DNA from 3 places in the Butyrivibrio fibrisolvens genome. Region 2 is predicted to be linked to each of the others. Evidence: a T-box and tRNA genes for the amino acid it is inferred to sense, from the RefSeq annotation. Region 2 holds a T-box; the other regions hold tRNA genes.

The links. A T-box is a leader RNA that pairs with one kind of tRNA and senses whether it is charged. The one in region 2 lies ahead of proS (proline--tRNA ligase), so its partner is inferred to be a tRNA-Pro.
Positions count from the first base shown of each region.
Region 1: it has a tRNA-Pro gene. The T-box ahead of proS (proline--tRNA ligase) is inferred to sense a tRNA for this amino acid. The anticodon was not compared.
Region 3: it has a tRNA-Pro gene. The T-box ahead of proS (proline--tRNA ligase) is inferred to sense a tRNA for this amino acid. The anticodon was not compared.

Region 1 covers NZ_CP065800.1:1,762,500-1,773,139, forward strand. The annotation lists gene I7804_RS07175 (aminoacyl-histidine dipeptidase) at 4-1,446, shown strand; gene I7804_RS07180 (TetR/AcrR family transcriptional regulator) at 1,755-2,315, shown strand; gene I7804_RS07185 (alpha-galactosidase) at 2,358-4,799, shown strand; gene I7804_RS07190 (DUF1858 domain-containing protein) at 5,039-5,386, shown strand; gene I7804_RS07195 (NYN domain-containing protein) at 5,558-8,293, opposite strand; tRNA gene I7804_RS07200 (tRNA-Pro) at 8,522-8,595, opposite strand; gene I7804_RS07205 (adaptor protein MecA) at 8,746-9,546, shown strand; gene I7804_RS07210 (arginase family protein) at 9,614-10,444, shown strand; tRNA gene I7804_RS07215 (tRNA-Leu) at 10,592-10,640, shown strand, end outside.
Region 2 covers NZ_CP065800.1:505,091-515,730, forward strand. The annotation lists gene I7804_RS02070 (PEGA domain-containing protein) at 391-2,733, opposite strand; gene I7804_RS02075 (CCA tRNA nucleotidyltransferase) at 3,044-4,402, opposite strand; gene proS (proline--tRNA ligase) at 4,565-6,001, opposite strand; T-box leader at 6,077-6,369, opposite strand; gene I7804_RS02085 (toxic anion resistance protein) at 6,397-7,575, opposite strand; gene I7804_RS02090 (hypothetical protein) at 7,577-7,816, opposite strand; gene I7804_RS02095 (5-bromo-4-chloroindolyl phosphate hydrolysis family protein) at 7,846-9,045, opposite strand; gene I7804_RS02100 (radical SAM protein) at 9,381-10,439, shown strand; gene I7804_RS02105 (RrF2 family transcriptional regulator) at 10,440-10,640, opposite strand, start outside.
Region 3 covers NZ_CP065800.1:210,307-220,946, forward strand. The annotation lists gene I7804_RS00790 (endo-1,4-beta-xylanase) at 1-1,811, shown strand, start outside; gene I7804_RS00795 (MATE family efflux transporter) at 1,984-3,342, shown strand; tRNA gene I7804_RS00800 (tRNA-Pro) at 3,464-3,537, opposite strand; gene I7804_RS00805 (ABC transporter ATP-binding protein) at 3,932-4,870, opposite strand; gene I7804_RS00810 (ABC transporter ATP-binding protein) at 4,860-5,990, opposite strand; gene I7804_RS00815 (ABC transporter permease) at 5,998-7,092, opposite strand; gene I7804_RS00820 (ABC transporter permease) at 7,094-8,029, opposite strand; gene I7804_RS00825 (peptide ABC transporter substrate-binding protein) at 8,113-9,816, opposite strand; gene I7804_RS00830 (class I SAM-dependent rRNA methyltransferase) at 10,101-10,640, opposite strand, start outside.

The DNA of each region.
Region 1 (10,640 bases), 1.3 Mb from region 2:
ATAATGGGCGTTTTAGATAATTTAGAGCCAAAGTCAGTATTTCATTTTTTTGAGGAGATAACACAGATCCCTCATGGATCAAATAATGTTCAGATGATCAGTGACTATCTTGTGAAGTTTGCCAAGGATAGGAATCTTGAGTACATACAGGATGAGACCAGAAATGTTATCATATTCGGTGAAGCTAGTGAAGGATATGAAGACAGGGAGCCGATCATCCTTCAGGGGCATATGGACATGGTAGCTGTTCATGATGCTGATTATGATATTGATATGGCTACTCAGCCTTTAAAGCCTGTTACAGATGGTGATAAGATCTGGGCTGAGGGTACATCTCTTGGTGGTGATGACGGTATTGCTGTTGCTTATTGTCTTGCACTTCTTGATTCTAAGACAATTCCTCATCCTAGGCTTGAAGTTGTTATAACAACCAATGAAGAGACTGGAATGGACGGCGCATTTGCGATAGATCTGTCTCCATTAAAGGGCAGAAAGCTTATCAATATCGATTCTGAGACAGAGGGTGTACTTCTTACATCTTGTGCAGGCGGAGCAAGATTTTATGCAACTCTTCCTGTATCTAAGGTTAGCAGAAGCGGTATGCTATATGATATCGAAGTGTCAGGCCTTCTTGGTGGACATTCAGGTACAGAGATAATCAAAGAACATGGTAATGCTAATATTCTCCTTGGAAGAATTCTTGCTGCAGTTTCTGACAAAAACGATATTTCACTTGTTTCGATAAATGGCGGAGTAGCTGATAATGCAATTCCGGTTAATGCAAAGGCAACTATAGTAGTGCCTGAAGATACAAGTAAAGAAGCTGCTTTAAAGGCAGTAAAGGACCTTGAAGCTATCGTTAAGAGTGAACTTGAAATCAAGGATCCTGATGTTAAGTTTACGGTAACAGCAAGAGAAAAATGTACTTTTGACTGTCTTGATAACGCTTCAATGAAGAATGTATACAAGCTCATATTATCCTTACCAAATGGTATCCAGGCTATGAGCGCATCTGTTCCGGGACTTGTAGAGACATCTCTTAATCTTGGAGTTATTGTAAGTTCTGATAACGAAGTGACACTTGAGTATGCTGTTAGAAGTAGCGTAGATAGCAGCAAGGATGCTCTTCTTGACAGACTTGTATACATTACAGAGGCATTTGGAGCCAAGGCCAAGATCACATCATCCTATCCGGGATGGCCATTTAAGTCAGATTCTAAGCTTCGCGAGCATATGATAGATGTGTTTAAGAAGATTTACGGCCGTGAGCCTAGGATAGAAGCTCTTCACGCAGGTGTAGAATGTGGACTTTTTGGTCAGAAGCTTGAGGGACTTGACTGTATCTCTATAGGACCTGATATGGAAGGTGTTCATACTACATCAGAGAAACTTTCTGTAGCTTCTGCAGCCAGAACATTTGAATATCTGTGCGAAGTCCTTAAGTAATTGATCTGATCATAGTGTTTATTATAAGTGTTTTTATCATAGTTTGGATGTACTGGCTTTTGATTTGAAAAAGATCTTGAAAGAGACAGTATACTATAAAAGTGATAGAAATAGTTTTAACTTTTGCGATGTTATATTAGTAGCCAAAATTTTTTGAAAATTTTGGCTACTTTTTTATATTCCATTTTACGATAATGAATGATAAAATGGAAACCAAGGAAAATGATTAAGTTTCCAAATGTTAAAAATGTTTATTTGGTGCAAGCATATGGAAACGTATAAAGAATATTTTTTATCGGAGATGAGTTATGGATGAGACACAGAAGAAGATACTGGAGACTGTAATAGTTGAATACAAGGCTAAAGGCCTTAAGTTTACTATGGATGACATTGCCAAAGAATTGCATATGAGCAAGAAGACCATATATAAGATCTATCATGATAAGGAAGAGATGCTCGATAGCATGGTTGACTATGTATTTAATTCTATTAAAGAGAGTGAGCATGCTATCTTGAATGATAATAGTCTTACTACTGCTCAAAAGGTTAGCAAGATACTTATTGCTCTTCCTGATAGTTATCAGAATGTGGATTTCCGTCTGATGTTCCAGCTTAAAGACAAGTATCCAAAAGTTTATTCCAAGATTAACGATAGACTTGAAAGCGACTGGGAAGAGACTATAGCTCTAATAGAACAAGGTATCGAAGAGGGCAGTATCAGACCTATTTCTATTCCTACTCTTAAAGTGATATTCGAAGCAACTGTAGAGAAGTTCCTTAGTTCTGATGTTCTTATCAAATTTAATATGGAATACCAGAATGCACTTAATAACATGATAGATATTCTTATGGATGGCATTAGAGCTTAATCAGGGGAACAGAACATTATATATTGGGAGTGGTGACTTGCTATGATCATTGAGAGAAATGGATGTTTTTTGCTTCAGACTTTGCATACATCGTATCTTTTTAATATTTTAAAATCCGGACATCCGGAGCATCTTCATTACGGTGCTTCAGTGATATCGGAAACGCAATATGAGGAATTTCTAAAAGCTTCCTCCTTTGGAGATGGCTCAGAAAGTGAAGCTGCGTCTATATGTCTTAACAATATCTGTTATAGCCTTAGCGAAAAGCATCCTGCTGTAGGCGGGAATATGATCTCATATAGTGATGATTTTCCGGGGATCGCGCTTGAAGATCTTCCTCTCGAGATAAGCTCTTTTGGTAAAGGAGATATAAGAGATCCATTTATTCTTGTAACACATGAGAATGGTTCTAAAACTTCAGATTTTACATTTGAGAAGGCTTCTATTACTAATGATATACAAGCTCCTTCCTCTCTTCCGGGATCATATGATGATAGTGTTAAGACTAGCGTCGGCTCATCAGAAGACTATGCTCAGCAGCTTGTTGTTACATATAAAGACAAAGAGTATGGAACTTGCCTTGAAGTTATATACAGTGTATATCCTGAATGTGATGTTATCACAAGACGAGCAGTCATAGTATCTGCAAATGAGAAGATTCACATAGACCGTATCATGAGTAACCAGATTGATTTTCATGAAAATGGGCTTGTGTTTACATCTTTCCATGGAAGATGGGCTGATGAAATGCATAGAACAGACAGTGTCTGCGATGGCGGAAGATGTGTATCAGAGGAGATGGCTGCAGGCGAATCCGGAAGCAGGTCCAATCCATTTGTCATGATCTCCCATAAAGATACTACCGAAGATAGCGGTTATTGCTATGGCTTTAACCTTATTTACAGTGGTAATCATTATGAGGCTCTTTCATCCAATGGATATGATAAGAGCCGTTTTATAAGTGGTATATCTCCGGCGACTTTTGGATGGACGCTTGATAAAGGTGAGAGATTTGAAACTCCTGAAAGTATTATGACTTTTGATATGAATGGTGCCAATGGAATGAGCCGCCACATGCATGATTTTGTCAGAAAGCATATAGTAAGAGGAAAATGGAGAGATAAGAACAGACCGATCCTTATCAATAGCTGGGAAGCATCTTATTTCAGATTTACAGAGTCAAGTCTTTTAAAACTGGCTAAGGAAGCTGCAGGACTTGGAATAGAGCTTTTTGTAATGGATGATGGATGGTTTGGCAAGCGTGATGATGATAAAAGTTCACTTGGCGACTGGTATGAAAATAAAGACAAATTGCCGGGCGGCATAAGTGGTCTTTCCAAGAAAATAAATGATCTTGGGCTTATGTTTGGTATATGGGTAGAGCCTGAGATGGTCAATGAAGACAGTGACCTTTACAGAGCGCATCCTGACTGGGCTGTTCAGGTTCCGGGACATGCTCATTCCAAGGGTCGTAATCAGATGAATCTGGATCTTACAAGAACTGATGTTCAGGATTATGTTATCGAGTCTATGAAGAAGGTCTTTGGGTCGGGTGATATCTCTTATGTAAAATGGGATATGAATCGTATATTCTCTGACTGCTATTCTAAAGAACTTCCTGCAGACAGGCAGGATGAATTTATGCACCGCTATTACATTGGCTTATATCGCATTATGAAGGAATTGACAGATTCTTTCCCTGATATATTGTTTGAAGGATGTTCTGCAGGTGGTAACAGGTTTGATCTGGGAATTCTGTGTTATTTTCCTCAGATATGGGGATCTGATGATACGGATGCTATATGCAGAGCAGATATCCAGAGAGGTTATAGCTATGGATATCCTCAATCGACAGTAGGCGCGCATGTATCTGCAACTCCAAATCACCAGACTCTTAACACAGTACCTCTTGAGACCAGATTTGACGTAGCCTCATTTGGATGCTTTGGATACGAGCTTAATCTGTGTGATATTACTGCTTCTGACAAAAAAGAAATCAAAGATCAGATAGACTTTTACAAAAAATACAGACATACCCTTCAATTCGGGCATTATTACAGATTAGATGATGGAAGGTGTATTACAGTATCGGATGATGGCAAAAAGGCCATAGCATTTATGCTTCAGAGAGAAAGCAGACCTAACAGAGATGTTGTGACTCTTAGAACTTGCGGACTTGATGATAGCAAGACATACCATATCACTAACAGATATGTAGATATCGACCTTAAGACTATGGGTAGTCTTATCAATATGTTTACTCCGATACATATTAAACAGGATGGTATTATACATAATATAGCTAACTCTGTTGTCAAAGTTCAGAATGAAAGAGAAGATATGACAGCTCCTGGTGCACTGCTTAACAGAGTAGGCGTAAGGCTTCGCCCCAAGTTTGGAAGTACCGGTTTTGATCAGGACGGCGATAAGACAGGAATCCTTAGGACGGGTGACAGCAGGCTGTATATCATTGAATCTGTATGATGATTTTGTAATAAGATTTAGTTTTAGTATCCATGCGATTGGTATACTGGTTCATTCATAATGGATTTTTAGAAAATAGAATGATAGTTAAGGATGGATACAATAATAGTACGCAATATAATTGCAGATGTTTATAGAAAATTAATATGATATAAGCCTTTTATATGCTTGCTTTATTATATTTCATAATGTAGAATTCAACTTGATGTAGTTATTGATTATACGGAGGCTTTATTAATATGAGTTTAAGAGATATTTTATTTGGTAGTGACGAGGAGCTTGCTAATGCTCCTGTTAATGAAGAAGCAGAGAAGGCCGGAGCAGAGGCAGCTGCCAAAGCTATGAGCGATGAATCTTCTGAAGATAAAAAGGAAGGTGCTGATCTTATTACAACAGATATGCTTGTAGGCGAGATCATAGCTAAGCATCCTTCTACAGCACAGTTCCTTATGGACTGCGGCATGGAATGTATTTTCTGTCCAGCATCTCAGATGGAATCTCTTGGAGAGGCATGTGCAGTACACGGAATCGATGGTGATGAGATCTGCGCAGCTCTTAATGAGAAACTTGAAGAGTATAAAGACTGATATATATGTTAAAGAAAGCATATTAAGTGATAAAATCCCCCTATACATGATATTTGATGAGTTTCGATATCGTAATACTCATCTGTATGTCATGTATGGGGGGATTATTTGATTTGTATTCAGATAGAAAGTATATACATTTTTGAATCTTTGATTCAAAAATGTATGAACTTATGAATCTGTACTATTAAGGTCTATATCTTTAAGAACATAGTTATGTAGCTTATTGTCTAGTGTCTCTATATGTTGCTGTCTTATCTGATCTTCTGTATTTTTTACCTCGTCCCAGAACTCTTTTGCAGGCATACGGATACCGCCAGCTCCTAATATGATAACCTGTTCGATTCCGTCAGATGTTGCAACTGTAACTTTATAGTTTTTCGAAAGCTCATGTGAGGTTCTTTCTATATATTGGTCTGCGGTTTCTGCTTCTTTGGTATATATTACATCAAGGTTATGGTATTTAAGGACTTTTTCTGATCCTCCATGAACCTTGTAGGCATCGAATACTAGGATTATGTTCTCTCGTCTGTACCCTTGGAAATTAGATACTATATCCATAAGCTTGTCTCTTGCAGCATTTATATCTCTTTCTGCGAGAGATTTTAGATCGCTTGAAGCAAATAGTACGTTGTAACCGTCTATAAGAAGGTATTCTTTCTGACCATTTGCTTTTTTCTGGGCTTTGGCATCTCTTTTTTCATCATACTTGGGATCAGATATCCCTTTGGGTTTGTCATCAGGAACTCCGTAGGTGCGTGGCCTGTCATCATCGTTATTGGTACGGCGGTCTTTAATTGGGCCGTAGGTCTTTTCGAAGATAGCCATGAGTTCATCCTGACCTGCCCTGTAATCACGCTCTTTCTCAGAAAAGGACCTGTTATCAACAACTGCCTCATTGGAAGTGCGAGCTTTGAATGCAGTAATGTTTTCAATGTCATACTCCATAGCGATGTTGCTGGGAATAGGAGTATTGTCTCCTTCAGGCCTCCACCCTGTATCTACATGCATATATTTTCTGACATCATTCCATGGGATGACAGTGCCTACTCCGTGAGAACAGAAGACGGAGCTGCAAGGATTGTGGGTATCAAGCTCCGGATCGTAGTTGCTTTTGGCTATGACTTCTTCTGCGTTATGGCACGGGGCATAGCCTTTTAGTACGCAGGATATAGACCCTTCGCCGCTTGTGTAGCTTCTTACATCTTCTGCATAGTTTCCAAGGCATGCAGCGGGGATTGTACCTCTAAGGACAGTTTTGCCATTCTCTATCTCAGGTGAATTTACTGTGGCATTTCTTTGTGACAGATCAGTCATGGCTCGTCCTACATTTTCAGAAGGAACTATAAGTTCATATCTGTACACAGGCTCAAGTAGTACAGAGTTCGCCATCATAAGTCCTTGTCGTACAGCTCTGTAAGTCGCTTTTCTAAAGTCTCCGCCCTCAGTGTGTTTTAGATGAGCCTTGCCTGATATGAGAGTTATCTTCATATCTGTGATCTCGGAACCTGTGAGAACACCTTTGTGTTTTTTCTCCTCAAGATGGGTCAGGACGAGTCTTTGCCAGTTGCGAGCCAGGATATCAGTAGGGCAGTTTGCTTCGAAACTAAGACCGGATCCAGGGGCAGAGGGCTCTAGCATTAGATGAACCTCTGCATAGTGTCTTAGAGGCTCGAAGTGCCCTACGCCTTCGACTGTATTAGCAATAGTCTCTTTGTATATGATACGTCCCTGGCCGAAATCTATGCTCATTTTAAAGCGGTCCATCATGAGTCTTTTTATGATCTCCATCTGAACCTGTCCCATAACTCGTACGTATATATCGCCGTTTTCTTCAGTCCTTGATACGCTGAGCATAGGTTCTTCTTCCTGAAGGATGAGGAGGTTCTGCCAGACTTTGTAGGGATCTTCATCATCAGGCAGCAGGATCCTACAATTTAATATAGGTTCTAGCAGCTCTTCGTGGTTTGATGCTTCAAAGCCAAGACCGTCGCCTGCTCTTGTGCCGGATAACCCTGCTATTGCACAGATTGTCCCTGCCTCGGCACTTTGCACCTGTTCGTATTTACTTCCGGAGTACAGCCTTATCTGTGATATCTTTTCTTCTCCAAAAGTATCTCGTATTGATATACTTCCTCCTGTTATTTTGAGAAAAGATAATCTGGTTCCGTCACTGTCTCTGGAAATCTTATAGACTCTTGCTCCAAAATCATCAGGATATGAGGGGGTAGGGGCATATCTACACAGATTTTCAAGGAAAGCCCTGACGCCTTCACCTTTTAAAGCACTTCCATAGTAACAAGGAAATAGAAGCCTTTTGGATATCAGGTTTATTATGTCACTTTCCTTAATAGGGGTACCGTTAAGGTAGCTGCCTAGAAGGTTATCATCGCAGACTGCTATACTTTCACATACCATAGGATCGTTGACTCCGAGAGTCATGTTTACAATGCTTCTTCCAAGACTTTGGCTTAGCAAGGCGGAGATTTCATCCATATCACTTCCCGGCTGATCCATCTTGTTTACAAAAATAAAAGTTGGAACATTATAATGCTCAAGCAATGACCAAAGTGTCCTTACATGAGCTCCTACACCATCAGCTGCGCTTATAACCAGAATTGCTGCATCTAGGACCTGAAGAGTTCTCTCTGTCTCGGGAGAGAAGTCAATATGCCCGGGAGTGTCCATTAAAGTGATCTTACGATCAAAAGCTTCCAGTCTTGCCTGCTTTGAGAAAATGGTGATTCCTCGTTCTTTTTCCAGATCAAAGGTGTCTAAAAAGGCGTCACCATGATCAACTCGTCCGATAGATCTAACAGCACCTGCTTCATATAATAATGCTTCTGATAAAGTTGTCTTACCGGCATCAACATGTGCCAGTATTCCTATATTAAGTGAGGTGGACATATATCCTCCAAGAATATGCGTATTTGTAGTGAATATCGTAATTTAAATCATAGCATATGTGATGATCATATGCATTGCAATAACATGGATGGAACATAAAAAGATTCTAAAATATTACAAAGGTCATACAATAAGAGATATAAGTAAGGATTAGATGTGAATTCTGCTTTTGTTCAAAAAAAGAAATCGCACTGATGATCAAATCATCAGTGCGATTTCTTATCATAGTCGGAGTGACAAGACTTGAACTTGCGACCTCTACTTCCCTAAAGTAGCGCGCTAGCCAACTGCGCTACACCCCGGCACAAGTGCTATTATATAACAGGGTTTTTGAAAAGGCAACACCTAATTTTTAAAAATTACAAATTTATTTTATAAAAGTTTTAGCACTCTCAGCTGGACAGTGCTAATTTTTGATATATAATATACTTAATTGAGAGGAGTGAGGCAGGATGGTAATTATAAAAATAAGTGAAAAGACTGTGCAGTGCAGTATTGCTGCTCAGGAACTTCATGAGATCGGACTTACACCTGAAGCTCTTTTACATGGAGAAGAAAAGAGTATTCCATTTATGACGCAGCTCAATCAGGAAGTTGGGCAGCAGCTGTCATATGATCCTGAGAATGAAGTTATGATGATGAGCAGGAATCTGATGGCTGATGGAAGTGTACGTATATATGCGGTTAAGATGGACAATGATGATATACAAAGTTCTGCAGACCGCCTTCGCAGTATTGCTCAGGGAATTCTGGATTATCTCACACAGGACAAGATAGATGCAGTCAAAGCTGAAAAAGGCAAGGATAAAAGTGATGCACTAAATAAACTTGTCGAAGGAATGAATAATATGGTAGGTCGTATGTATCTTGAAGAGAGCAAAGAAGGTCAGGAACTTATCAGTGCTCTTGAGAAGATACAGGAAGTTAATGTCATATCTAAGCCTGCGCTTGAATATCAGCGCTATATGGGCGAATTCGATAATCTTGATAAGGTGATAAGATTTTCAAAGATCGCATCGGCTATGCCGATAGTGGATTCTGCGCTCTATAAGGCGGATGACAGATACTATCTTATGATGGGACTTCAGACTGACAGCGAGGCTGTTGTATATGAACTTCGAAAAGCCGGTATCGAGTACGCAAGTGCTCTTAGCGTTAATTCACCGGAAGAACTGCATCTTGCTGAGACTGCAGAGCGCATTATAGCAAAAGATGCTATTTCTCATCTGGCTGAACTGGAAGCCGAGAGCTGACTATAATGAAGCTTTTTGTTAAGATGTAGTATCGCAGTATATATAACCAAGCATCAAGGATCTGATTATGAATAAATTTGATGATGTAGCGATTTTTAATTTTACAGGTGTATATGAAAGCGAGGATTTCTATAGAAATATAGATAATCCTCGCTTTATTGAATGCAAGGACATAAGCGGAACAGATTGCTTTTGCGACGATGATGGAGAGAGAACGATCAGAAATATCATAGAAGGTGAGAAAGTTCCTCTTCGAGGTATTCATTTTATAGATAATGGCAATTATCATTATATGTCACATATCTTTACTTCAATGATTGAAGAACCCTTTGATCTTATATATTTTGATAATCATCCTGATATGAAGCCTTCCATGTTTGGCGATATCCTTTCTTGCGGTAGCTGGGTCAAAAAAGTAATTGAAACTAACGTAAATGTCAGAAACGTCATAGCTGTCGGAATTAATAAAGAGCTATTTGATGAAATAGATGATGCCGTAAGAAAAAAAGTGACATTGGTGTCAATCTGCGATAGCGTATGCGGAATAGAAAATGATGTTTACAAAAGTCTTGACTATGACAATATTAACGTTGGAGATGGTACTAAAAACTTTGATAACACTATGAACAGAATTATGGACGGGTTATCGCATGACCTTCCTGTATATATTTCTGTTGACAAAGATGTATTGTCTCCGGATCAGTTAAAGACCAATTGGGACCAGGGAACTATGCTGGCAGATACTCTTTTAGAGATTATAAAACGACTCGTAGGGTCAAAAAAAGTATTGGGCATAGATATATGCGGCGAAGTAAGTATAGATACAGATTGTGACTATGACCTGGAGATTCAGAAGAACAACAGTTTTAACAAGAGGATTTTAACAGAGTTATCATGAAGACTGTATCTTCTATATAATAATGTTAATGCGCGATCGATAAAACGATTTTTTGGAAAAAATGCAAATAGGTGTTGACATTAAATGATCAAAAGGATATCATATAACAGTCGCGTGCAGCGAGTATGGCGACAAATTATAAGGTTTGCGGGAATGTCGGAATTGGCAGACGAGCAAGACTAAGGATCTTGTGACC
Region 2 (10,640 bases):
TGTGTTTAAAGGCGGACTCGATTTATAATAGCCAGATGAAACTTCGCACTTGCCAAACATACGACACTTCTTACGGCTGTACCGATGCGAGTAGTTTATAAAGTCTTTTCGTGTCTTGAAAGTGTTATAATTCAGGGCATGATATCTGGAGATTTATATTCCAGGGTTCGAAACTCGCTTCGCGGGGGCATGCGAACCCTATGCGGAATATGAATCTCCATCTATCACGCTCCTGAATTTTATAACACTTTCAAAAGAACACGAAAAGACTTTATAAACTACCCGCATCGGTACAACCATAAGAAGTGTCGTATGTTTGGCAAGTGCGAAGTTTCTGTATCTAATATATACACAACTTCCAAAAATCAGACTTTTACAGCCTCAAACTCCCTATTCTGTAGTTCCTCCTGTATTGGAGGAAGAAGGCGCAGTGGAAGATGATGTAGTAGCATTATCACTTCCTTCCTGAACTTCACTTTGATCAGCGCCTCCGGAGTCATCAACCTGACCTTGTTCGTCGGGGATGCTCTGATTATCTTCTTGATCTTCGTCGCCGCCATTTTGATCTGAGTTCTGATCTGTATTCTCTGTATTATCTCCCTGATTTTGGTCTTGACCGTTCTGATCTCCGCTACTTGACAAGCTGCCTTCATCAGATCCGTCCGTCGAAGCCGTATCTGATGCATCAGTACTTGCTGCTGACGATCCTTCGTCGGATGATGCCTCTGTAGATGCACTGCTGGCACTGTCAGAAGATTTGCTGCTTCCGGAATCAGGATCAGCAGATTCCTCTTTTTCCTGTCTGTCTGCATAGTAGTGGCTGTCTACGCCGTCATAGGTACTTACGCTAAGCTCTTCTTCGAGGGTCTTATATCCTTCAAGCTCAAGCCTTATAGTAGATGACCCTTGACTGTGAGCATCAGGCAGCTTTGCAAATCTGATAGCTTCATCGCCTTCTATCACGCCCATAGGCTCGTCGTCTACGAACACTTCGGTCCCTGCAAGAGCATATATATCTACATACCTTTCAAGTTCAGGGAATTCATACAGTTTGTCCTTCTTATTGCCGTCTACGTATATCGAATAGCTCTTGGTAGCATATCCATCACGGGTGAAGGTTATAGTATGGCTTCCCTTGACTTTATCAAAAGAGCAGGGAACTTCTCCAACTTCCTCGCCGTCCACATATAGATTAGCTCCAACCGGTGCATCCACATAAACGCCATATCCTTCTATCAAGGTTCCGTCCGGTTCTTCTGTACTTGCAGTGCTGGCAGATGCTGCAGGATCTTTTTTCAGTGCTTCAAAGGCGTACTCTTTATCTTTTTTCTCAGAATCAATACTAATAGTATAGTCCTTGGTGAGATACCCGTCTTTTTTCAGCCTTATTACATGATCTCCTGTTATCTTGGTAAAAGAACATGGAGATATTCCGATGTATTTGCCGTCGTCTCCTTTTTTGTTCTTGTCAGGATCAAGATATACTTCTACGTCAGAAGGGGCTGTTATCCTAATGTAATAGCCGCTTATAAGAGTTCCGTCCTTAACTGTTGTAGCGGTTGTAGATGCCTTGGCTGTATTAACTGTCTTGGCCTTGGACTTACTTGAAGCATTGTCACTGCTCTTATCAGACTCCTTGGATTTATCTTCGGTCGTTGTATTGGCAGTGGATGAGTCGCTTACAGAAGTCGCTGTAGTACTCTCATCTTCCTTCTCATCTTCCTTCTCATAATCTTCATCGACAAGAAGTGTTATCTCAACTTCTGCCTTGGAAGAGCCTACATGAAGATACTCCGAACAAGGAAGATACCCTTCTGCCGTCGCTTCGATCTTGTGAGTTCCATAGGCTAGTTCTATAGGCCACGACGGGTTAACCTCTTCGCCGTCTATATAGAGTCTTGCTTCCTGAGGGATGATATTGAAGGTGACAAGACCGAAGTTATATTCGATCTCTATCTGACTGGTATCCACTATGGTCTCTTTATCCCTGTCAACCGTTATAGTAGTCTCATAATCTACGCCGTTACCTGTCAAAAAGAGCTTGTAGGTTCCTTCAGGAACGCTCACAAGCATTCCGTCAGTTACGCGGTATATATTCTTATCACCAATCTCCAGATAGGATCCGGAGATGTCAGCATCTCCTACCATGTTGGATGAAAGGGATACATATCCGTGACCTTGCTTTACTTCTACACAGTAGATTTCTGTATCTATTCCGGTTACTTTGATATTGTCACCGGGGAGCACATCTGCGATGCGGCCTGACCTGCCATCTATCAGGATCAGTGTCTTATCAGTTATATGATAGTAACTGCTTCCTATCTGAGCTGTCTCAGTGCCTGCCTGAAGGTCATAACCGTATGACTTGTCGATAGTAAAAGCATCACCATTTATATCAAGACTGTTAAGGTGCCTTGAACCTGACAAAAAGGTGATATTGGCAATCTCTCCGACTTCAAGGAGCTGCGCCGAGAGTGCTCTTCCATATTCGCTATATATCAAAGTGGTATTGTCATAAGAAAGGGTATAATCACGTCCTGTATCATGATTACGGAACGTGATGGTATTGTTATCTGTATCGATTGATTTGATGATGGCAGTATCTGACGAATCATACTTGCCTACAAGAGAGACTGTGTTAACAGTCTGTGCATACGAGATGTCCGGGAAAAAAGTCAGCGCTACAACAAAAGCTATAATGGTTACGAATAAACTTCTAACATATCTACGCATATCCATCTCCCCTTTGAATAACCGTGGGCTGCACGCATTAAAAGCTGTGACCATAACAGGCAGGTTATGCCCAAGACTTTAACAAATAAAATCAACGCCTCATGTGAAAATTTGAACCATTAGTCACTCGCTTTGCTCGCGACATGAGGTTAAAAATGATTATCATTATCCGATAATATATCGGCTTTTTTATACTTTTCTTAATAGCAAGCTTGCGAATATTTATAATTTGGTGAAGGATCGAACAAGTGTAAATATTCAATAACCCTCGGTGCCAAAAGTTACTTTTGGCACCGTTCTTATTATTATGTCATTCAACTGGATTTTTGTAGTTAGCAAGGTGTTTTATCAGGTATTCCTTATCGTTGTGATTAGGGGTACCGATGACGTCTTTGAGCATGTTGTTAAGGATAATTCCTATGTCTTTGCCGGGGGTGATTCCTAAGTCTATAAGATCTTTGCCTCCGACTTTTAGCTCTTTAAGTGACAGGCAATCGCCTCTTTCTAAGATTTCGTGTCCAATGGATGCCAAAAGATCAAGGCGTCTTTCTTTATCTTCGCGGCGATATGTACTTTGAGCCAGCATATCCGCTTTTTTGACCATTAGAAGGTCTTCAAAGTTTGAAGGACCTACAAGGTAGAGGGTTTTTCTAACATTTTTTTCACTTGGTTCATCCTTCATGAGGATGTCGTGATACAGGATCAGGTTGCAGACACGGTCTGTGGTTGCATTATCGAACTTAAGTCTTCTAAGTATAGTCCTTGCCATACCAGTGCCTTCTTTGGCATGACCTTTGAAGTGATCACCTCGCTCATCGCTTGTCTTGCATGAAGGCTTACCTATGTCATGAAGTATCATGGTGATACGAAGGACTTTATCAGCCGGAACTTCCATTGCAGAACGGATCATGTGCTCTCCTACTGTGTAGCAATGGTGGATGGCATTCTGTTCACATTCCATACACTGATCGAATTCCGGCAAAAAAACTTTGGTAATGCCCAGTTCGTAAGCATCTCTTATAACTTCAGGATGCATGGATGTCATCATCTTGATAAATTCTGTCTGTATACGTTCTGCGCTTATATTAGAAAGTGTTGGTGCAAGCTCCTTGGCAGCTTTGGCTGTTTCAGGATCTATGGTATAACCGAGCTGTCCGGAGAATCTGACTGCTCTAAGTATTCTAAGAGCATCTTCTTCGAATCTTCTGACAGGATCGCCTACACATCTTATTACTTTATCATCAAGGTCCTTAAGACCATCGAATTCATCTACAAGGCCTTCTGTGTCATTATAGGCCATGGCGTTTATAGTAAAATCACGCCTTTTTAAATCCTCTATAAGACTTCTTGTGAATGTAACTTCCTTGGGGTGTCTGTGATCTTCATAGACTCCGTCAAGGCGGTAAGTGGTAACTTCAAAACCTTCCTTACCTTTCATGATAGTAACCGTACCATGCTTGATGCCGGTATCAATAGTTCTTTTAAAAAGCTTCTTGACCTCCTGAGGAAGGGCACTGGTTGTGATATCCCAGTCACCGGGAACACGTCCTAAGATACTGTCTCGTACGCATCCTCCGACTATATAGGCTTCATATCCTGCCTCATGAAGTGTTTCAAGTATTTCTGCTGCCTCTATGGGCATTTTGATTTTTATATCTTCTTTACGCATATCTAAACTCCTATGCATATTCTAACACACGGGCTCAAAAATTGCTTTTATTATAAGATGAACCGCTCAAAAGCTGCAATAAAAGCAAATCCGGCAATAAAAAACTGCGCTAAGTTTATGGCTTAGCGCAGCATTTTATAAGATACAGATATTAAAATATCATCAATATGCTCTTCCCCAGTAAACCATCTTGGTTGCAGGCTTGCCACAGATTACGCAAGTATCTGAGATGTTCTCTTGCTCGAATGGAATACAGCGGCTTGTAACATTATAATCTTCCTTGATCTTGTCTTCACACTCGCGGCATCCGCACCACATAGCTTTAACAAAGCCCTTGGTCTCTTTGAAATCCTCTTCGAACTCTTCCTTATTGTGTGCAATATATGTATGAGCATCAAGGTGAGCCTTAGCTCTGTTATACATATCCTTCTGGATAGTATCAAGAAGTTCTCCAACCTTAGCAGGAACATCAGCTATAGCGCACTCCATCTTCTCACGTGTATCACGTCTTACGAGAACGCACTTGCCGGCTTCCATATCCTTAGGTCCGATCTCAACACGGATCGGGATTCCATGCATCTCCTGCTCAGCGAACTTGAATCCCGGGCTTCTGTCTGTAAGATCGATAGATGCTCTGAAGTCGTTAAGACTCTCATAAATCTTCTGTGCACAGTCAAGGACGCCTTCCTTCTTCTGCTGGATCGGAATTACTACTACCTGAGTAGGAGCTATCTTAGGAGGCATTACAAGACCTTCATTGTCGCCGTGAACCATGATCATAGCGCCGATTGTTCTTGTTGTAAGTCCCCATGATGTCTGGAATACATAATGGAGCTTGTTATCTTTACCTGCATACTGGATCTCGAAAGCTTTGGCGAATCCATCACCAAAGTTGTGAGATGTAGCAGACTGAAGAGCACGGCAGTCGTGCATAAGAGCTTCTACTGTGTATGTATGCTCAGCACCTGCAAACTTCTCCTTCTCTGTCTTCTGACCCTTGATAACAGGGATTGCCATATCATTTTCCAAAAAGTCAGCATATACATTGAGCATCTGAACTGTACGCTCTTCTGCCTCTTCCATAGTAGCATGAGCTGTGTGGCCCTCCTGCCATAAGAACTCACGTGAACGAAGGAAAGGTCTTGTCTCTTTCTCCCATCTTACTACTGAGCACCACTGGTTCAGTACCTGTGGAAGATCCTTGTAAGAGTGGATCTCACCCTTATAATAATCACAGAACAGTGTCTCTGAAGTAGGACGTACGCAGTATCTCTCTGCAAGTGGCTCAAGACCTCCGTGTGTTACCCATGCAACTTCAGGAGCAAAACCTTCTACATGATCCTTCTCCTTCTGAAGAAGTGATTCAGGAATGAACATAGGAAGGTATACATTCTTAACACCAGTCTCTTTGAATCTGGCATCAAGGTGTTTCTGGATAAGCTCCCAAATAGCGTATCCTGAAGGCTTTATTACCATGCATCCCTTAATGTTAGAGTAGCTGATAAGACCAGCTTTGATGCACACGTCTGTGTACCACTGTGTGAAATCCTCATCCATGGATGTGATCTCAGATACCATTTTCTTCTTTTCGTTTGCCATCTTTTTCTCCTTTTTTGTACCCAGGACCATCAGGCTTTATCACATAAAAAAACCTTCAGTCCATGTTTAATTAAAAACAGGGACCAAAGGTTATAAATTCATCTTCGGCGGTACCACCCTATTTAAATCTGCATGTGATAAAAACGCAGATTTCTCTCAACTATCCCTTAACGCGGGAAACGCTGTGTTTATGTTAATGAAGTAGGAATATAAACTATCATCAAAAAATTCAAGCTTATATCACAAAATCAACTATCACACAGAACTCCAAGGCAGGTTCACGGACATCACTGTAAAGACTTCGCACCAGATAAGTCTTCTCTCTGAGACAGGACAGTTCCATTACTATTCCTCTTCAACGTTACGTTTGATTGTAATCAATTCGCCGGTTTATGTCAAGCTTTTGATGCCTCGATGAGCTTGTCCTTGAGCTGTGACTCGATCTGGCCAAGTTCAGCTTCGGCAGCTCTTCTCTTTTCCTTGCCGTCCTTCTGGATTGCAAGAACTTCATCGATAGTGCTGATAAGAGTCTCATTGGTATGGCGCAGTGTCTCCATATCGATGATGCCTCTTTCAGATTCCTTAGCAGTAGCTATTGTAGCCTGTTTGAGCTTATCTGCATTCTTCTTAAGAAGAGCATTGGTCATGTCATTGACCTCGCGCTCAGCCTTGGCAGCCTGATTAGCATGCTCTACGCCTATAGCAATGACCATCTGGTTCTTCCAGAGAGGTATTGTATTAACGATAGTAGACTGGATCTTCTCAGCCATAATAGTATCAGAAGACTGTACCATTCTGATCTGAGGGCCTGTCTGCATAGCAATCGTACGAGTAAGCTCAAGGTCATAGATCTTCTTTTCAAATCTATCGCAAAGGTTTGACAGATCCTTGGCCTTCTCTGCATCTTCCTGAAGTCCTGATGCCTGAGCCTTCTGCTGAAGTTCTACAAGCTCGTTATTTCTTACTTCTTCAAGCTTCTTCTTACCTGCCTGGATATACATTGTAAGCTCTTTGAAATAGTTAAGGTTAAGAGCATACATCTGATCGAGAAGCGCTACATCTTTCATAAGAGTAACCTGATGCTGTTCAAGTCTTGAAGTGATCTCGTTGACGTTAGTTTCAACAGTAGAATATTTTGCTTTAATAGCATTTACTCTATTAGCACTCTTTTTGAAAAAAGACATAAATCCCTTTTCTTCTTCATCGACATCGAAATCCTTAAGCTCTGTTACAAGGCCTGAGAGCATATCTCCAACTTCTCCCATGTCCTTGGTTCTTACGTTATCAATGGCCTTCTGTGAGAAGTCTGCAAGCTTCTTCTGAGTTCCTACGCCATAATTCATAACAGCCTGTGAATTTGTTATATCAATCTGCTTTACAAATTCATCAACCATTTTCTGCTCTTCAGGTGAGAGCTGAACATCTGCTTCGAATTTTCTGGTGCTCTCTTCTTTTGACTCCGCTGCAGGAGCTGTAGCAGTAGCACTTGCTGTAGCTGCCTGAGGCTGTGGATCACCAAATGAAAGTGTTGGTGCTGATGGTGCTGCATTAAGATCTGAAAACTGATTTTCCATATTATCCTCCAAAGAACTGATTATTTCTATAGTAAACGACTTTAGAAAATGCCTTATGCCAGTTATCTAATGCTGGCATATAAGGCATTTGATGACTGGCAAAGTGCTTTTTCTTAAGTCGTTTACTATAACTATCCTTTTCTTTATATTTTTCTATATATCTTTTCCTTATTTTTCTATATATATCTTTTTCTTTATATCCGATAAAAACAATTCTGTTTTTGAATATGCTAATTGCCATTGTCATCTGTCTTCATGGAAAAAAACCGCTTATAATCCTGACTGGCTCTGCATAAGACCATCCTGGCTCATCATTGTCTGCATTACAGATATATCAGATGCTATATCCCAAGCCTGTTCTTCAAAAAGATCATCGAAGAGTTTCTCAAAAGCTGTATTAATGGTATCTAGAGCATCAGAGATCTGCTTCTTGGTATCTTTAATATTGTCTCCGACTTCAGGCTGAGCATCAAGATGAACATATGCATTCAGGAGCTTCTCTGTAGTAGGCAGGTAATAGTTCATGAACTTACGAAGATCCTGCGCTTTCTCCGGATGCTGGCCTACATGTTCGAATATCCTCTTCATGATATTTTCGAGATTATAGAGCTTGTCTGACATATGCTCTTCATCATTATCAGGGATCATATCGTTGATACGTCTTACTTTGACAAGGTATTCATTGCCTTCATCAATAACTTTCTGCGAATCAGAAGTCACATTCATACCCTGAGTATCAACCTGAGCTGACTGATCGTAGATCTCCTGCTGTCTCTGACTTTGAACGAATTTCTTGTACTCATCAAATGCATTCTCAGACAGGATCAGAGTTGTCTCTTCATCATCAAACCTTGCACCAATGAGCATTCCGCTTGATATCATCTTCTTCAAAGATTTCTTAAGATCATCTTCCGAAATCTGAACTATACTTGCAAACTCTTTAATTGATATATACTCTCTGTTACCGACTGCCTTTTTAAAAAGATTGAACTGCTTTATAAGCTTCTTTTTATCATGAGCTTTCTTCCACCACAGTCCAAATAAAATAGTGATCAAAGAGAAAAATATAAATCCTGATATCTCAGATGCTGATGTAAAAGTTATAGCTCCGGGAAGCATTATTAACGTAAAAAGCAAAGATGATATTGTAAAAAAGCCTGCGATTATACCCGATATAGTGCTTGATATACTACTAACATGAGCCTTCTGAAATACACTGATCTTCTTTTTGTTAAGAATATACTGCTCTGTCATGTTAACGCCGGAATTATTCCTTGCAGATGAGCCACCAGGCATATACGAATTGTATATACCGCTGCGCGCAGCCTGCTCTTTGAACCTCTTAGCCGTATCATTAAATGTAGCAGACAGGTCACTGCTCAAATTGCTGAAGTTTCCGGTTTCGACAGCTTTGGTTACTGTATCAGCCGCATTCATGACCCCCTGCATTATCTCATCACCGAATGCCATTTTGTACTCCAATCATAAACAATAATAAATCTATACATGAATACTATAAATCAGAATATATGAACTGCGTTCATCTCGCAATTCTACATAACATATTATACACAAGCATTCAAGTTAAAAAAACTGATTTTTCTCTAAATTAAATCCCTTAAATTGATATGACGTAAGGGTCAAAAGGTGTCAAAAGGAACTTTTGACACCTACCTCATTGATATATGACACTACAACCATTAGCTTTTTTATGCACACCATCCAAAAACTTGTATTATTACCAGTAACTACGTTAAAATGCTATTGCTATGAATAATGAATTAAACTTACTATATGAAAATTGCATGATATGTCCTAGAAAATGCCGCGTAGACCGCACCAAGGGCGAAAGAGGCTTTTGCAAAGCTTCCGGAACTATCGCTGCGGCAAGAGCTGCCCTTCACTTTTGGGAAGAGCCTTGCATATCCGGAGAGACAGGATCCGGAGCTGTATTCTTCTCAGGTTGCAACATGGGATGTGTTTTTTGTCAGAACTATGAGATAGCGCATGATGAGGTAAAAAAAGAGATTTCGGTAGATAGACTATCCGATATATTCTTAGAACTTCAAGACAAGAAAGCTGCCAATATCAATCTTGTAACTCCGACTCATTTCGTCCCAAGTATTATCAAAGCTTTGGAAATCGCCAAAGATAAGGGCCTTAAAATCCCTGTTGTTTATAATACAAGCGCTTATGAAAATGTTGACACCATCAAGATGCTTGACGGCCTTGTTGATATATATCTTCCGGATTGTAAGTACTATAACAGCGAATTATCGTTTAAGTATAGTAAAGCAAGGGATTATTTTGAAAAGGCACTTCCTGCTATCGAAGAGATGGTAAGACAGACTGGCGCTCCAACATTTTATTATCCCCATGTTCATCCGGGGATTTCTAGAAAAGAAGCCTGCCAAAAGAGCTTAAATGCTGATGAATATAACGATATAGTAACCGGCGAAGACTCATCTTTAGATGATGTCACCCAAACAGAAAAAATTGATCAAGACTCTACGAACTATGATATATCAGGGCAGGATGAGTCATCTGATTATTCCGGCCCCTTGATGAAAAAAGGCACCATCGTCCGCCACCTCTTACTGCCGGGGCATCTTGACGATTCTATAAACGTGGTTAACAGGATTCATAACAGATTTGGAAATGATATCTACATAAGTATTATGAATCAGTATACTCCAATGCCGCATAGTGCAGCATTCCCGGAGCTTACACGCACTGTAAGCGTAGCTGACTACGACAAGCTTGTAGACTATGCAATAGACATAGGCGTAGAATACGCCTTCATTCAAGGAGATGAAACTGATAAATCAAGCTTCATCCCCGCCTTTGACTATAGCGGACTATGATCAGATAGAATAGTCGTACCCGCCGGCGATCATCTGTTCCTGATCGATAAGATCCTGAAGTGTATATCTGTCTACGTATTCATTGATAACCTTATCAAGACCGCGCCAGAAGCCCAAAGTAGGACACTCTTCAGAACGTGGACAGTTCACGCCGTCTGATGTAGAGTCTGCAAGACATTCTATAGGCGAAAGACTTCCTTC
Region 3 (10,640 bases), 290 kb from region 2:
TGAAGCCGGATGCTCTTCTTGGCGGATCACCTACTCTTATCTCAGTATCACAGGCCAAAAGCCAAGGTTACTACATCCCTGACAACTACAAAGAAAGCTATGTTCCAAGGATCAACTTCAATACAGTAGATGAAGTTATGAAGATCTGCTACAACAATGGTCTTAAGATGAGAGCTCATACTCTTGTATGGCACTCCCAGACTCCTTCATGGTTCTTCAGGAATGGTTTCAATGCAGGATCTGGTTTTGTTAACTCATCCACAATGGATGCCCGTCTTGAGATGTATGTTAAGACAGTAATGAATCACGTATATACAAACCAGTACGGAAGCGTTGTATATGCATGGGACGTTGCCAACGAGATCCTTCACGCTTCTAACTCAGGATGGGAAGCAGTCTATGGCAGCAACAAGACCAACGCTTCTTATGTCAAGAAAGCTTTCAATTATGCTTATGACACACTTTCATACTTCAAACTTACAGATTCAGTTAAGCTTTTTTATAATGATTACAATACGTACATGGAAGTCAACGACGTAATCAAACTTGTTAACTATATCAATGATGGCAGAAAAGTCTGCGCAGGTGTCGGAATGCAGTCTCACCTGGGAACTAATTTCCCATCAGTTGATTACTATACAGCTGCACTTAAGTCTTTTGTAAATGCAGGTTTTGAAGTTCAGATAACAGAGCTTGATATCACCAACAAAGGTGATACAGATCTTGCAAACTACGCATACAACCTTTTCAAGAACATCAACAGCATCAAGAAAAGCGGTGGTAATATCTCCGGTGTTACATGGTGGGGACTTTCCGACAAGACAACATGGATAAGCAATGCAGCTCCTCTTCTTTTCTACACACCAGGTAATGCTAAGCCTGCATACTCCAAGGTTATCCAGGCATACAAAGAAGTAATAGGACAGGGATCTTCAACGCCATCCCCTACTCCAACACCTACACCTTCAAATAACAACCAGACAGCTACTATTGAAGACGGATGGTACTATATCAAAAACACACTTTCCCAGAAATATCTTACAGTAGATGCTGATAACGCAGATGGTTGGAAGAACGTTGTCATCAAGACAGGTTCAGGAGTTGATGGTCAGAAATGGTATGTTACTAATACTTCAGACGGATATATCACTCTTACAAACAAGCTTGGCAATGTAATGCTCGACGTAGCTAACGGTGAGAACGATGACGGAACCAATGTAGGTATCTACAGTGCATACGGCGGAACAGCTCAGCAGTTTATAGTCAAGAACACTGATGTAAGCGGCGTATATACAATCGGAACCAAGTGTTCTGATGCTGCAAAATATCTTGATGTATACGAAAAGAAAACAGATGATGGCACAAATGTATGCCAGTGGACATACAACGGCGGATCCAATCAGCAGTGGCAGTTTGAGAAGGTAAATAACGGCAGCTCTCAGACACCAGCCGAAACACCTTCAGAAACTCCTGCAGAAACTCCTTCCGAAACTCCTGCAGTTCCGGAGCAGGAACAGCCTGCAGCTACAGGCCTTAGCGTTGAATATTCCATCAACAACTGGGGCAGCGGATACCAGGTCAACTTCAAGGTATCTAACACAGGAAGCACAGTTAATACATGGACAGTAGTTGTAAAAAAGAGCGATGTTAATATCACAGCAAGCTGGAATGTTAATATCGAAGAACAGGGTGACTACTATGTGATCACTCCCGTAGAATGGAACTCCACTATTCCGGAAGGAAGTAGCATAGAATTCGGCGTTCAGGGTAGCGGATCAATCGGAACAACAATAGAAACTTCTGTACACTAAAATAACACCAAGGGACGGAGTCAGCGGTTCATTTCTTGCAATGCAAGAAATCCGCTAACTCCGTCCTTTTATTATTTCCACTAAGAATGTTTTGGGTTTTATATCGATTCTTTATATGCCATCTGAACAAAATCATGTTATACTGTCTAGGTTATTAAGGAGAGTAAAAAACATGTCAGAACAAAGAAAAGAAAACAAGATGGGCGTAATGCCTGTCAAACAGCTCATTATCTCAATGTCCCTGCCCATGATGGTATCTATGCTGGTGCAGGCTCTTTACAATGTTGTAGACAGCATCTTCGTTGCTAAGATCAGTGAGAATGCTCTTACAGCTGTAACACTTGCATTCCCTATGCAGAACCTGATGATAGCACTTGCATCAGGAACAGGTGTTGGTATCAATTCATTATTATCAAGATCACTTGGTGAAAAAAAATATGACAGATCTGATGCTGCCGCTAATACCGGAATACTACTTACTATCATGAACTTCGTTGTATTCCTTATTATAGGTATTTTCGGTTCCAGAGCTTTTATCGCTTCACAGACAAGCGACACTGCCATCATCGAAGACGGCGCAGCATACCTTGGAATAGTTGCTACCCTGTCACTTGGACTCTTCTGTCAGGTTACATTTGAAAGGCTCCTTCAATCAACAGGAAGAACAGTATATAGTATGATCTCTCAGCTGACAGGCGCTGTTATCAACATCATCTTCGACCCTATCATGATCTTCGGTCTTCTTGGATGTCCCAAGCTCGGAGTTGCAGGTGCAGCATATGCAACAGTACTGGGTCAAAGCATAGCAGCTGTTGTAGGACTTATACTTAATATCAAATACAACCATGATATCAAGATCAAACTTTCTAATATATTTAAACCCAAAGCTGAAATCATAGGACAGATTTATATGGTAGGAGTTCCTTCCATCCTCATGATGTCAATAGGATCAATCATGACTTATCTTATGAATCAGATTCTGATTGCATTTTCAACAACAGCAGCTGCTGTATTTGGCGTATATTTCAAACTTCAGAGTTTCTTCTTCATGCCTATCTTTGGTATGAACAATGGTGTCATACCTGTTCTTGCTTACAACTATGGAGCCAAAAACAAAAAGAGAATTGATGATTCTTTAAAATTTGCATTTGCTCTTGCTATTACTATCATGATTGTCGGAACCATAGTATTTGAGCTCATCCCGGGGGCACTACTAAAAATGTTTGATGCATCAGATGATATGCTTGCAATAGGAATACCGGCACTTAGGATCATAGCCGTACACTTCCCGGTTGCTGCTGCCTCAATTGTTATGGGCTCCATATTCCAGGCCTTTGCCAAGAGCATTTATTCACTGTTCGTATCCATAGGCAGACAGCTGGTGGTACTTATACCTGTTGCATATCTGCTATCACTTACAGGCAATCTTAATGCAGTATGGCTCGCCTTCCCTATATCTGAAGTAGTCTCATTTATCTTATCTTTGGTATTTTTCAAAATTGTATATAGCTCAACTGTAAAGAAAATGTAAGAAACACAAAAGACTGTAATATATACCTACAATGTACATATTACAGTCTTTATCAATATGTCAGCGATCTAAGGCTTAAATCAATCCGTGGATAAAAAAGAGAAATTTGAGCATGAAAAAATCGGGGTGACAGGATTCGAACCTGCGGCCTCTACGTCCCGAACGTAGCGCTCTACCAAACTGAGCCACACCCCGATAGATAAAATATAGATTTATATACAACGCTCTGATATACGAGCGATACCACGCTATATATAAACGAAAGGATACTGCACTGAAAGGGTGGAACAATATAAATCGTGCTGCAGCGCATCTGTAAATCATCCGAAGTACATGAAGCCCGCTTTGAAATCCTTTCGGTATTGCTGAGACATCAATAAATCAAATAAAAATCATAGACAATTCAAAAAACATCCATCTCAACAGCATTTAGAATCATACAACAAGTATGTATGCAGTGTCAAGCACTTTTTTAGTAAAAGTGGATATAAAATCTTCTGAAAATCATATGATTGTGGGTCATGATCTTATATCCACTTTTTGATAAGCTTATTGATGATATTATGTCATAAACTACGAATATGCACTATTATCCCTTAGTCCATGCCTTAAACTCATCATCCGTACACTTAACAAAGTGAGTTCCGCTTACCAGATGCTCTGTACCCTTGTTATAATCTATTCCCGATGTCTTGTAGTCATAGCTTATAGCTTCGCGGTTCTTTTCAAGCTCAGGGTTTGGAATAGGAATCGCAGACAGAAGACTCTTTGTATAAGGGTGAACAGGGTTATTAAATATCTCGTCAGTAGTACCTGTCTCTAAGAGGTGTCCCAGATGCAGTACTCCTATCCTGTCAGATATATACTTAACCATTGAAAGGTCATGAGCTATGAACAGATATGCTGTTCCGAGCTCTTCCTGAATATCTTTCATAAGGTTTACAACCTGAGCCTGGATAGATACGTCAAGAGCTGATATACACTCATCCGCAATTACAAGCTTTGGATTTAAGATAAGTGCTCTTGCAATTCCAACTCTTTGTCTCTGACCACCAGAAAACTGATGAGGGTAGCGGTCTGCATGTTCTTTGGCAAGGCCTACCTTTTGAAGGATCGCTTCTACTTTCTTATCTCTTTCTAACTTACTCTTACATACGTGATGAATATCAAGAGCTTCACCGATGATGTCCTTGATCTTCTTTCTTGGATTAAGAGAAGCCATAGGATCCTGGAAGATCATCTGCATCTGAACACGGAGATTTTCTTTGGTATGCCTATTCATCTTTCCGGATATATCCATTCCGCAGAAGTTTATCTTACCTTCTGTGGGATCATATAGCCTTATGATACTTCTTCCTATTGTAGACTTACCTGAACCTGACTCACCAACAAGTCCATATGTTTCGCCAGGATATACCTTAAAGCTTACATTCTCAACAGCCTTGACTGTATATGTAGAGCTTACGGGGAAATACTGTCTAAGTCCCTCTACTTCAAGAAGAGGCGCTGCATTATAATTAGCTGACATGTGCCTTGGCCTCCTTTTTCATTCTTTCTATTCTAGCCTTAAGCTCCTGCGGCATCTCAACCTTTGGAGCTCTCTTGTCAAGAAGCCATGTAGCTGCTGAATGTGTTTCTGTAATCTTGAACATAGGCGGCTCAAGCTTATCATCTATCTCAAGAGCATAGGCATTTCTTGGCGCAAAGGCATCACCCTCTTTTTCATGAAGAAGATTTGGAGGTGAACCAGGAATTGTATAAAGTCTGTCATCATCTGTGCCAAGGTCAGGCATAGCTGATAAGAGTCCCCATGTATACGGGTGTCTTGGATCATAGAAGATCTCGTTGATATTACCAACTTCTACGATCTTACCTGCATACATAACGTTGACATAATCAGCAACTTTGGCTACTACGCCAAGGTCATGTGTGATGTAGATAACTGCAATATCTCTCTCCTTTTGAACCTTCTTGATAAGCTCAAGGATCTTGGCCTGAATATTAACATCAAGAGCTGTAGTTGGCTCATCACAGATAAGAAGATCCGGGTTACAGGAAAGCGCTATAGCAATAACGACCCTCTGTCTCATACCACCGGAGAGCTGATGAGGATACTGCTTCATTCTCTTTTCGGCATCTTCTATACCAACTTCTTTTAAAAGCTCAACTGCTCTTTTATAAGCATCCTTCTTGTCGATCTTGTAGTGCCAGAGCATTCCTTCCATGATCTGCTTACCAATTGTCATGGTTGGATCAAGACTGGTCATAGGATCCTGGAATACCATGGCTATCCTGCGGCCATTGATGTGCTTTCTGATCCACTTTTTATCCTTCTTAAGAATGTCAGCTTCTATCCACTTTGCTGTCTCATCTTTGTCAGGATTATAGTCGATCCCGCCTTTATTATCGCGGTATCTGTAGATGATCTCTCCAGAGTTAACTACTGCATTCTTGGCAAGGATTCCCATGGCAGCGCGCATGGTTACTGACTTACCAGAACCCGACTCACCAACGATAGCAACAGTCTCCCCCTGATACAGATCTATATTCACACCGCGGATAGCATGTACATCTCCAGCGGTTGTCTTAAAGGTGATGTCAAGATTTTTGACATCAAGTATTTTTTCTCGTTTCTTTTCTTCACTCATGTCGCAGTTACATCTCCTTTAACTTAGGATCAAGAGCTTCTCTGAGTCCATCAGCCACCAGGTTAAAGCTCAGCATCAGAAGTGCCATCACAACAATAGGCGGGATGATCTGATAAGGATGAGTTGTAAAACTGTTGAATCCTTCAGAGATAAGTGATCCCAGTGAACATCTTGGTACAGGAATTCCAAGTCCGACGAATGACAGGAATGCCTCTGTGAAAATAGCTGTAGGAATTGAGAACATAACCTGTGTGATGATAGGTCCGATTATGTTAGGAAGTACCTCACTAAAGATTATGTGGAGGTTACCTGCTCCAAGGGTTCTTGATGCCAGTACAAACTCCTGCTCCTTGAGTTTTAGCATCTCAGCTCTGGCAATTCGGCTCATGCCAACCCATTCAGTCAGCATCAAGGCTACGATGATCGTGATCATACCTGGCTTAAATACCAAAAGAAGAAGTGTTACGATTACCAGCCTTGGAATACCATTGGCTATCTCAAGTATTCTCTGCATCACCATATCCACTTTGCCGCCAAAGTATCCTGAGATAAGGCCATAACTCATTCCAATGATCATATCGATGATCGCAGCTGCTACTGCGATTATGAGTGAAACCTGGGCACCGGACCATGTCCTTGTCCAGATATCTCTTCCGAAATTGTCACTTCCAAACCAATAGAAAGTATCCGGAAGCTTTTTTTCAAAATAGTAGTTAACTGTCTTGGTTCCTGATGTAGTCTTGATATTCTCATGTCCGTCAAAAAAGCCTGTGTACTCAACAATAGGGATTCTTGGCGCAAGGTTTTTGAGTTCAAGATTCTGTCCTGAGTATGTGTACTCATTCATTACAGGTCCTACGAATGCAAAAAAGATAATAACAAGAACGAAGATAAGACCAAATACAGCGCTCTTTTTGCGTTTGAATCTTGCAACTACTTCTTTCCAGAAATTCTGTGATGCAAAGTTTGTATCCACAAAATCATCTGCTGTTTTTCCCTTTAATCTGAAATCAGATTCAACTGGGACGTAGGGCTTATTTTCAACCACTTTAAGTCCTTCTGATACGTAGGGCTCTTTTTTTAATGCTGAAATTTCTGACATATCAGTCGCCCTCCTTTGCCACACGGATTCTAGGATCTATTACGCCGTAGAGAATATCTACAACCAACATGATACCTATGTACATTGCTGAATATATAAAGCTAAGGGCTATAACGACGTTATAGTCATTAGACTGGATTGCGTTTACAAGAAGTGATCCAACTCCAGGTATTGAAAAAATCTTTTCTACAACAAGTGAGCCTGTCATAAGATCAACAACAAGTGGTGCTAATACTGTGATAATCGGAATAAGAGCATTTCTGAGGGCATGGGCAAATACCAGCTTATTGCCAGAAAGACCCTTGGACTCTGCAAGAAGCATGTAGTCTGAACCAAGTACTTCGATCATCTCCGCTCTTGTGAATCTGGCTATGGAAGCCATGGTAAACATTGAAAGTGATACGGAAGGAAGTACGCTTGAGCCTACAACATCTTTTGCTGAAAAGAGCATTGGAAACCATCCAAGCTTAAATCCAAACTGATAGGAAAGCGCCAAGGCAAATACATATGAAGGAACTGATACACCGATTACTGAAATAACGGTTGCAAGAGTATCCCATACTGTATCTCTTTTAAATGCAGCCAGAAGTCCCAATAAAAGACCTACAACTGCACCGATCAAAACCGCAGCAAATCCAACTCCAATTGAAATGGGAAGTCTTGACGCAATAAGCTGCGTAATAGGTGTGTTTTTGGAAATCTTATAACTAACCCCAAGGTCGCCTTTAAACATATTGATAACATATTGAAAGAACTGAATAACAATGGGCTTATCCAGGCCATATTTTGCATATAGAGCAGCCCTTTGTGATTCGTTGAGCTTCTCATCATTAAATGGAGAGCCAGGCATAAGCTGCATCAGTATGAAAAGAATAAGTGTTATGGCCAGCAATGTGAAAACTGCTGTGATTACTCGTTTTAATACGTATTTTTTCATAGTTGTCCCATAAGATAAAAAGCGCGAGAAAAAGTAATTAATCACTACCCTTCCTCGCGCAGCAATTTTTTTAATCTAATATTTTAGTTTTTAGTTGCGTTCTTATAAACTCTGTTAAGAGCTACAGGGTGGAACTCAATTCCTGAAACATTAGTAGAAATAAGTTCTGCGTTGCACTGTGTATAAAGAGGGAAAATAACTGCCTCATCCATTACGATCTTCTCAGCATCGTAAAGAGCTGCCCAGCGGGCCTCAGCATCCATAGCAGTCTCACCTGTTGTGCACTCAGCGATTATTGCATCGTACTCTGAATTACTCCAGAAACCGTAGTTGTTAGAGTTGTTAGTAACCCACATTCCAAGGTATGTCATAGGATCTGCATAGTCAGGCCCCCAACGTGTAAGACCAAGTTCGAAGTCGCCATCCTGCATACGCTGTACTCTTTCCTTCTTAGGCATCTGCTGAAGTTCAACTGTAAGACCGGGAAGAGTTGTTTCAAGCTGCTCTTTTACTACCTGTGCTACCTTAATTGGAGCATCATCTGCATCGTGGATCAATGTGATAGTAATCTCGGATACGCCAAGTTCCTCAAGTCCCTTGTTCCAGTACTCAAGTGCTGCATCAGCATCAAATCTGCAGACATCTGAGAACTTCTCCTGATCAGCAGAGAAGTCTGATCCATCAGGACCTGCTGCGAAGTCCATAGGAACTGCTGTATAAGTTGGAGCCGATCCATCTTTAAGGACGTCTGTTGTGATAGCTTCACGGTTAAGTGCCATTGTGAATGCATAACGGATATTTACGTTCTGAAGCTCTTTTACTTCCTGAATGTTAGGGCTGATATACCAGAGGTATCCGGCACCGATTGCTGTAAATGCAGGATCATCCTTGACCTGATCAACCTGCTCACCGTTAACAAGTGTTGTATCAAGGTCGCCGCTCTGATAGCTCATAAGAGCCTGCTGTGAATCCTGGATAACCTGATAGTTAAGACCAGCAAGCTTAACTGAGTCTGCTCCGTAATAATCAGGGTTCTTGGTAAGGTGGATAGTTGTTGCTGCAGGCTGGTAGTCATCAAGAATGAAAGCACCATTTGAGAGTGTTGTCTCAGGGCTTGTAGCAAAAGTATCCGCACAGCTTTCAAAGAAAGCCTGATTTATAGGATAGAATGTTGGGAAATACATAAGACTAAGGAAATAACTTACAGGAACATTGAGTTTAACTTCAAGAGTCTTGTCATCAACAGCTGTTACGCCAAGTTCTGACTTGTCCTTGGTTCCGTCAATGATATCCTGCGCATTAACGATCTGTCCGATATCGCTAAGCATATAAGAATATTCAGAAGCAATCTCAGGATCAACGGCCCTTTGCCATGCAAATACGAAATCTGCTGCAGTTACAGCCTCTCCATTGCTCCAGTTTGCATCGTCACGAAGATGGAATGTATATGTAAGACCATCATCAGATACATCTACGCTTTCAGCTATCGCATAAACTGCCTGTCCATCTGCATCCATCTGCATAAGACCATCTGTATAGTCTGCAATAACCTCAAAAGAAGTACCATCTGTTGCCTGCTGTGGATCCAGTGATTCAACAGGAGTCTCCAGCATGATATTAAGATCTGATGAGCCATCTCCTGATGCTGTTGTACCACCAGTCTGAGCTGCATCTGTATTACCTGAATTTTCTGATTCTGTTACGCCATTAACTGCAGAGCTTCCGCATCCGATCATGCTAAGCGCAAGCGTAGACGCAAGAACTACAGACAATAACTTTTTTTTCATAATTCTTCCTCCCTTTTAAGATTATATACATGTATACAATTGATGATTATTAATCATACTAAGCGCATAAACATACATATGTCAACAAAAACTTTATCACTTTAAACAATTTATGCATCAACGCGCCTATCGGATAAAGCGCCAAACGCTAAAAAACAGGATAAATGCGGGGGTTGCAGCATCTATCCTGTTAAAAAATTATATCCGTTATATATTTTTCTTATAACAATTGCCTTAAGTTTGATCTGGTGTTCAAAAACTCACTTTATATTTATACGGCACTATCAGATCTCGTCTACTACCTGGAAGATCACGAACTTAAGATAATATGATGTATCATTGGCCCACAGTATCGGATGGTCAGGCCCCTGCTGGCGGAACTCTATCTGGCGAAGGCGCTTGTGAGCATCTCTTGCTGCTTCCTTGATAGTCTTAAGGAATAGATCTTCGTCCATGAAGTGAGAACAGGAACATGTTGCAAGATATCCACCGTTTCTTACAAGGCGCATACCTCTTATATTGATCTCTCTGTATCCTGTTACAGCCTTTTTGATAGAAGCGCGTGACTTGGTGAATGCAGGAGGATCAAGGATTACTACGTCATAGAGCTCTCCGCTTCTTTCAAGAGAAGGCAGAAGGTCAAATATATCTGCGCACTTGTATCCTGCAACGCCGCTTTCGTCTTCTAAAGGGACGCTGTCACCTTCATACTTTCTTGCATCAAATCCGTTAAGACGCGCATTCTCCATAGCCTGATCTATGGCAAGGTCTGAGGCATCTACTGATAATATAGACTTAGCACCTCCTGCCATAGCATTAAGGCC